Regions from separate parts of the Variovorax sp. 01T432 genome, predicted to be linked through region 1. Evidence: predicted binding sites of a transcription regulator. Region 1 holds the regulator's gene; the other holds the start of a gene.

Region 1 (3,872 bases):
TGCGCCAGCCCGAAGGATTCGAAGTCCAGATGGCCCTGGCACATCAGCGCCATGATCACCGCGCGCCGCAGCACATCCTCGCGCGTGAGCGCCAGGCCGCGCACCACCGGCAGCCGGCCCTGGTCGAGCAGGTCGTAGTACTCCTCCAGCGTCTTGGCGTTCTGGCTGTAGGTGGCGCCCACGCGGCCGATGGCCGAGACGCCGATGGCGACCAGGTCGCAGTCGGGGTGCGTGCTGTAGCCCTGGAAGTTGCGATGCAGCCGGCCCTGCCGCTTGGCGACGGCGAGCGGGTCGTCGGGCAGCGCGAAGTGGTCCATGCCGATGTAGACATAGCCGGCCGCCGTGAAGGCCGCGATCGAGCGCGAGAGCATGCCGAGCTTCACCGCCGCCTCCGGCAGGTCTTCGGCCGCGATGCGCCGCTGCGGCTTGAAGCGCTCTGGCAGATGGGCGTAGGCATAGAGCGCGATGCGGTCCGGACGCAACTCGCAGATCTGCGCCAGCGTGCGGTCGAAGGAGGCCGTGCTCTGGCGCGGCAGTCCGTAGATGAGATCGACGTTGATCGAGGAGAAGCCCAGCCGCCGGGAGGCCGCCACCAGGTCGAACACCTGCTGCGCGGGCTGGATGCGGTGGACGGCCTTCTGGACCTCCGGATCGAAATCCTGCACGCCGAAACTCAGGCGGTTGAATCCAAGCTCCGCCAGCACCGCGAGGCGATCGGCGTCCACGGTGCGCGGATCGATCTCGATCGCGTACTCGCCCTCCGGCGACAGCGTGAAGGCGGACCGAAGAAGCGCCATGAGCTCGCGCAGCTCCGCGTCTTCCAGGAAAGTCGGCGTGCCGCCCCCCAGGTGCAGCTGGCTGACGACGGCGCCCCGGCCGAGCTGCTCCACCTGAAGCTCCACTTCGCGCGCGAGGTAGTTCAGGTACTCGCGCGCCTTGCCGCGCTGGCGGGTCACGATCTTGTTGCAGCCGCAGTAGTAGCAGAGCGACTCGCAGAACGGGATGTGCACATAAACCGACAGCGGGCGGACCCGCGCGCCGGCCGTGCAGCGCAGTCTCAGGGCGTGGGCATAGTCCTGCGCGGTGAACGCCTCCACGAAGCGGTCGGCGGTGGGATAGGAGGTATAGCGCGGGCCGGGCACGTCGAGGCGCCGCAGCATGGCGGGCGACGGCAGCGGCGAGGACGGCGCGGGAATGGCGATGACTGGCGCTGGAAGCATGAAGAGGCTCTGGACACTGGAAATGGCCCACTATGGCGCCGGCATGCCCCGCGATCCTTGACGTGCGTCAATCCTCCCTCAGGTGCGCGCTTGGACAATCGCGCAAACCACGACCAAGTCAATGAAAACCGAACATATCAAGGTCGCCTGCTCGAACTGCAACCTGCGCGACCTCTGCATGCCGAGCGGCCTGAGCCCGGACGAATTGCAGCGCATCGACAACCTCGTCGCCACGCGGCGCAAGGTCGCGCGGCGCGAGACCCTGTTTCGCAACGGCGAGCGCTTCACCTCCCTCTACGCGATCCGCACCGGCGTCTTCAAGACCCGCGTGACCAGCGAGGACGGGCGCGACCAGGTCACGGGCTTCCAGATGGCCGGCGAGATCATCGGGCTGGACGGCATCGTCAACGACCGCCACAGCTGCGACGCCGTCGCGCTGGAGGACGCCGAGGTCTGCGTGATGCCCTTCGATCGCATCGAGACGCTGTCGCGCGAAGTCCCCACGCTGCAGCGCCATGTGCACCAGGTCATGAGCCGCGAGATCGTGCGCGAGCACGGCGTGATGCTGCTGCTGGGCAGCATGCGGGCCGAAGAGCGGCTGGCCGCCTTCCTGCTGAACCTCGTGCAGCGACTGCACGCGCGCGGATTCTCGCGCTCCGAACTCGTCCTGCGCATGACGCGCGAGGAGATCGGCAGCTATCTCGGGCTCAAGCTCGAGACCGTGAGCCGCGCGATGTCGAAGTTCGCGGAGGACGGCATCGTCGAAGTCCAGCACCGCAACCTGCGCATCGTGGACCCCGACGCCTTGCAGCGCATCGTCAATCCGGCGAACTGCTGAGCGGCGCTCAGGGCGCCAGGTCGGCCGCCGGCGTCGCCGCGTGGTTGCGCCCGGCCAGGGCGGGCATCAGCTTCTTGTCGGCCAGGGTCTTGTTGATCTCGATGCCCTGGCGGTAGTAGTCCGCCGCGATCACCGGATCGGGCATCTTCACGGCAATCCAGAGCGTCGTGAGGCCGGCGACGACGACGACCGCGGGGCCGCCGAATACCATCCAGACCAGTGGGTAGGACCACCAGGGTCCGCTCCTGGCCTGTGATTCTTCTGCGTCTTTCATCTCTTCTCCTTTTGTGACTCAGCGAGGCACCATGAAGGTGGCCTTCTCCGACACGCGCGCGCGGCCGTCGGCCGAGCGCACATCGAAATACACGTTGTGGGAACCGGCCGGCGTGCTGCCATAGGGCAGCTGCAGGCGCACCGCGACCCAGCGCGATTGGGCGGCACCGACCTCCACCGGCCCGGCCGGCGAGACGTTCAGGCCCGGGAGGCCGCTGGCCTCGATGCTGTAGCGTTGCGGCTTCTCGGTCGCATTCATGATCTGGAGCCGGTAGACGTTCTCGAGCGCGCCGCCCTCGACGATGCGGGCGAGCGAGCCGCGGTCGCGCACCACGTCCACCTTGAGCGGCGTGCGCACCACCAGGCTCGTGAGCAGGCTGATGCACAGCACGGCCAGCAGGCTCGTATAGATCAGCACGCGCGGGCGCAGCACGCGGCGCAGCACCTGCCTGGGCGTCCAGTGGCCGGCCATGCCGTTCTGCGTGGCATAGCGGATCAGGCCGCGCGGTGTCGCCATCTTGTCCATCACCGTGTTGCAGGCGTCGACGCAAAGACCGCAGCCGATGCACTCATACTGCAGCCCCTTGCGGATGTCGATGCCGGTCGGGCAGACCTGCACGCACAGGTCGCAGTCGATGCAGTCGCCCAGGCCCTGGGCCCGGGCGTCGGTGCCCTTGGCGTGGACACCGCGAGGTTCGCCGCGCTCGGCGTCGTAGCTGACGATCAGCGTGTCGCGGTCGAACATGGCGCTCTGGAAGCGGGCATAGGGGCACATGTACTTGCAGACCTGCTCGCGCATGAAGCCCGCATTGCCGTAGGTGGCGAAGCCGTAGAAGAAGACCCAGAAGACTTCCCAGGAACCCATGCGCGTCTGCAGGAATTCCATGCCCAGATCGCGGATCGGCGTGAAGTAGCCGACGAAGGTGAAGCCGGTCCACATCGCGATGCCCAGCCACACCAGATGCTTGAACCACTTCTTGACCAGCTTCTCCACCGAGAATTCCCCCTCGTCCAGCCGCATGCGAGCGATGCGGCTGCCTTCGATCTTCTGCTCGACCCACATGAAGATCTCGGTGTAGACCGTCTGCGGGCAGGCATAGCCGCACCACAGGCGTCCGGCCACGGCGGTGAACAGGAAGAGCGAAAGCGCGGACACCACCAGCAGGCCGGTGAGGTAGATCAGGTCCTGCGGATAGAGCACCAGCCCGAGGATGTAGAAGCGCCGCGAGGCCAGGTCGAACAGCACCGCCTGGCGCTGGCCCCATTCGAGCCAGGGCAGCCCATAGAAGAGAAGCTGGGTCAGGAACACCATGCCCCAGCGCCAGCGCGCGAAGACGCCGCGCACGGTGCGGGTGTAGATCTTTTCCTGCGCGGCGAAGAGACCGCCGCCGCCCTCGGGCGCCGTGGCCGCGGCGATCGGTATCACCCGGCGCGCGGGCCGGGTCTTGACGGGCGTGGAATCGGTCATCCTTGTCTCGGGTGGCATCTCAGTCAGGGCGTTGCGGCGACGGGCGTAGCGGCGCCGGGCTTGTTCGACAGGC
Region 2 (3,872 bases), on a different contig from region 1:
ACCTCGCCATCCTCGCGATCCTGTGGGTGCAGCTGGTGGTGGGGCTGATCACCCTGCCGTTCTCGTGGGCGCATTCGGACGGCAGCGTCATGCTGGTCCTCGCGGACTGGGCGCAGCGCATCCTGACATTGCGCTCGGTCGATGCCGAGGTGCTGGCCGGGTTGCCCTTGCCGTACCGCTTCCATCTCGTGCTGGGCATGACGATCTTCCTTCTGTTTCCCTTCAGCCGGCTGGTTCATGTGTGGAGCGGGTTCGGAACGATCGGCTTTCTCTTTCGTCCCCACCAGATCGTGCGCGGCCGGCGCCTGAATGTGCCGGTCGGGCAGAACCAACCCCGCCGGCGCGGCACCGCCGATTGAGGAGCATGAACATGCATGTCGAAAACATCGATCCCGGCACTGCCGCGCAGCTACCGCCCGTCGCGCGCATCAACGGCGTGGCGCTGCACACGCCTCTGGAGACCCTGGCACCGGAGGAACTGCGCCAGCGCGCCTGCACCGAGCTGCTGCGCCAGGCGGCGCAGGCCGCCGGCCTGCTCGACGCGGCCGACGTGGCATTGGGCGACAGCGCGACCAGCGAAGCCGCCACCGCCGCCATCGAGGCACTGCTCGAGCGCTCGCTTCCGCTGCCCGATCCGTCCGAAGAGGCGTGCCGGCGCTACTACGCCGCGCACGAAGCGGCCTATCGCAGCGGCGAGCGGGTGCGCGTGAGGCACATCCTGTTCGCGGTGACGCCCGGCGTGGACGTGGTGGCACTGCGCAAGCGCGTCGAGATGGCGATGCTGGAGGTGCGATGCTTCGACGGCAGCGCGTCGCCGACCTTCGCGGCGCAGGCCGCCGCCCTCTCGAACTGCCCGAGCGGCGCCGCCGGCGGCGAGCTCGGCTGGCTGCAAAGCGCCGATTGCGCGCCGGAATTCGCGCGCGAACTGTTCGGCCGCGCCGAAGTCGGCGTGCTGCCGCGACTCGTGCACAGCCGCTTCGGCCTGCACGTGGTCGAGGTCATGGAGCGTGAGGCCGGCGTGCAGCAGCCCTTCGAGGCGGTGCGCGGGGCGGTCGGACTGGCCCTGCGCCAGCAGGCCTTCGTCGCCGCGATGCGGCAGTACCTGCAACTGCTCGCGGGCGCCGCCGAGCTCGAAGGCGTGGACCTCGAAGCGGCCGAAACCCCGCTGGTCCAGTAGCCGCCGATGGAAACTCCCATGAACGAATCCCACTTCCAGCTCCTGCTCCAGGCCGCGAGGTCGCAGCCGGAGCCCCAGCGCCTTCTCTTCGTCTTCGCGGCGGCCACGCTGCCGGCCGATGCGAGCCCGGAACAGCAGGCGCGCTTCGATGCGGGCGAAGGCGGCGAACTCGAGCCCATCATGTGCGTGGACAAGGAACCGCACGCACTCAAGGATTTCGCGGCGCTGGTGGCCGAATCCCGGGAGAACGGCTCGGCATGGCATGTGGTCTTCGTTGTCGGCCTGTCCGGCCGCGGCCAGACGGCGCCCACCGAATCGGAGACCGAGCAGGCCATGAATGTCATGGTCGAGGCCGTGCGCCAGGGCAGCATCGGCCGCTATGCGGCCTATGACCTGAACGGGGAGCCTCTGGCCTTTTCGTGATCAGCGATGCGGCGCGAACTTCGGACGCGTGGCGCCGGCCAACGCCTCGAGCGCGGAGTCGATTCCACCGGATGTCTCCAGGGTGCCGAGGATCCGGGTGAACAGCGGCAGGTAGATCTCGTCCGCTTCATAGCCCGCGAGCGGATCGCGGTTCATCAGGAATGCGGCATCGAGCTCAGCCCAGTCTTCGGGGTGCAGCACGGCCTGGGCGAACGGCAGCACCTCGGTTTCCTCCAGCATCATGTGCTCGATGTAGGAGCTGACATAGTGGGTCATCGCCCGGGTGAAGGTGTCCCGCCGCGCCTCCTGCTGGCTGGAGCCGCTCATCACCTGGAAGCCGAGGAGCGCGTGCTGCACATCGCGAATCGACTGCTCGCCGAGCGCGTGTTCCAGATCGAGCCGGTCGAGCACGGCATCGATATGGGCGTCGCGCCCTCGAAGTTTCGGGAACAGCAAGCCGCTTTCCTTGGGATGGTGGAGCTTTTCGGGAAACTCGTCGACGTAGAACAGCATGGCCTGGAGCGCATGAAAGTCGGGCAGCATGCCGCGCCGCTGCTGCTTGTCGAGCAGCAGGATGATGGCGCGCAGCATCGCCGATAGCGCCCGATGTTCATGGCGGATGATCTTCAGGCTCGCGGGTGTCATCTTGCGTCTCGTCCAAGTTCAAGTCCAAGTACGCAGCGTCCTCTTTTTTCTTTCGCCTCGTCTTGAGGCAGATCAACGCAAGGCGCGCGGCGGCGCGGCCGCGTGCCTTCAGGGCTTGAGTTCGCCCAGGATGGTCGGGATCAGTTCCGAGACCGTCGGGTGGATGTGCATGGTTCGCCGCAGCGCGTCGCCGGTCCCGCCGCAGGACATGGTGTCGATGAGGCAGTGGACGGCTTCGTCGCCGCCGACGCCCAGGATCGCGGCGCCGAGGATGGCTTCGCTCTCGGCGTCGACCACCACCTTCATGAAGCCCGCGGTCTCGCCCTTCTCGACCGCCCGCCCGACCCGTGTCATGGGCCGCTGGCCGACTCGCACCGCCTTGCCCGTCGCGCGCGCCTGCGCCTCCGTCAACCCGACCCGGCCGAGCGGCGGATCGATGAACAAGGCGTAGACCGGGATCCGGTCGCTCACGCGGCGCTTGTCGTTGTCCAGCAGGTTGGCCGCGACGATCTCGAAGTCGTTGTAGGCCGTGTGCGTGAAGGCGCCGCGCCCGTTGCAATCGCCCAGCGCCCAGATGCCGGGCGTGCGGGTCTGGAGCTGCTCGTCGACTGGAATGTAGCCGTGCGGGTCCAGCTCGATGCCCGCCTGGTCCAGACCGAGGTCGTCGGTGTTGGGCCGGCGGCCGACGGCAAGCAGCACGTGGGACGCCATCACCTCGGGCGCCCCGGCCAGGCAGTCCACGCCGACCTGGATACCGTCGGCGGCGGGCTGGAAGCGGATGCACTCGGCATCCAGGCGCACCACGACGCCTTCGCCCTCGAAAATGTCCCGGATGGCGCCCGAGACCTCCTCGTCCTCGCGCGCGACCAGGCGCGGCCCTTTCTCGATGACCGTCACTTCCGCGCCGAAGCGGCGGTACATCTGGGCGAACTCCAGGCCGATATAGCTGCCGCCGATCACCGCGAGGTGGCGCGGCACCTGGTCCAGTTCCAGGATGGAGGTGTTGGTCAGGCACGGCACCTCGTCCACGCCCGGGAGCGGCGGCACGAGAGCGCGCCCGCCGACGTTGATGAAGATGCGCGGCGCCTGGAGGAGGTCGTCGCCCACGCTCACCTCGGTCGCCGAGACGAAGCGCGCATGGCCCTCGAACACGGTGCAGCCCTGCATCCGCCGGAGCCAGGATTCGACGCTTCGGCGCGAGTCGCCCGACACCTTGTCCTTGCGGGCCTTGACGGCGGGCATATCGACGCCCACGGGGCCGCCGATGGTCACGCCGAAGTCGCTGGCGCGGCGCGCGAGGTGGGCCGCATGCGCGCTGGCCACCAGGGCCTTGGTCGGGATGCAGCCGGTGTTCACGCAGGTGCCGCCGAAGAGCTTGCGCTCGACCATGGCCACTTTCATGCCGGCCGTGGTGAGTCGCCCTGCGAGGGAGGGGCCGGCCTGGCCGGCACCGATGATGATGGCGTCGAAGGAGAGGTTCATGCTCCCATGATTAGGGAAGCCGCCGCGCAAAGCAACGACATCAGGCCGCAGGCGGGCACCCCGCCAACGGGCGAGCGCATGACCTCACCGGGCGCGGCGCGCGCTGGCCACCGTTTCCAGCGCCTGGGCGACCGAGTCGGCGCCT

What was found. Region 1 encodes FNR, which switches genes on or off when oxygen is low (the NO sensors DNR and NnrR bind a similar motif). Its sites were predicted from a motif close to TTGATNNNNATCAA; they were not measured.
Region 2: AC1DNF_RS12365 (hemerythrin domain-containing protein) is a predicted target of FNR. The motif match lies at 2,308-2,321, and genes of this name have one in related genera.

What each region holds. Positions count from the first base shown of each region.
Region 1 is NZ_JBFTPS010000084.1:10,726-14,597, forward strand. It holds gene hemN (oxygen-independent coproporphyrinogen III oxidase) at 1-1,220, opposite strand, end outside; gene fnr (fumarate/nitrate reduction transcriptional regulator Fnr) at 1,318-2,058, shown strand; gene AC1DNF_RS33665 (FixH family protein) at 2,066-2,332, opposite strand; gene ccoG (cytochrome c oxidase accessory protein CcoG) at 2,351-3,799, opposite strand; gene ccoP (cytochrome-c oxidase, cbb3-type subunit III) at 3,823-3,872, opposite strand, start outside.
Region 2 is NZ_JBFTPS010000013.1:1,218-5,089, reverse strand. It holds gene narI (respiratory nitrate reductase subunit gamma) at 1-359, shown strand, start outside; gene AC1DNF_RS12375 (peptidylprolyl isomerase) at 371-1,177, shown strand; gene AC1DNF_RS12370 (ribonucleotide reductase subunit alpha) at 1,196-1,600, shown strand; gene AC1DNF_RS12365 (hemerythrin domain-containing protein) at 1,601-2,245, opposite strand; gene AC1DNF_RS12360 (FAD-containing oxidoreductase) at 2,354-3,727, opposite strand.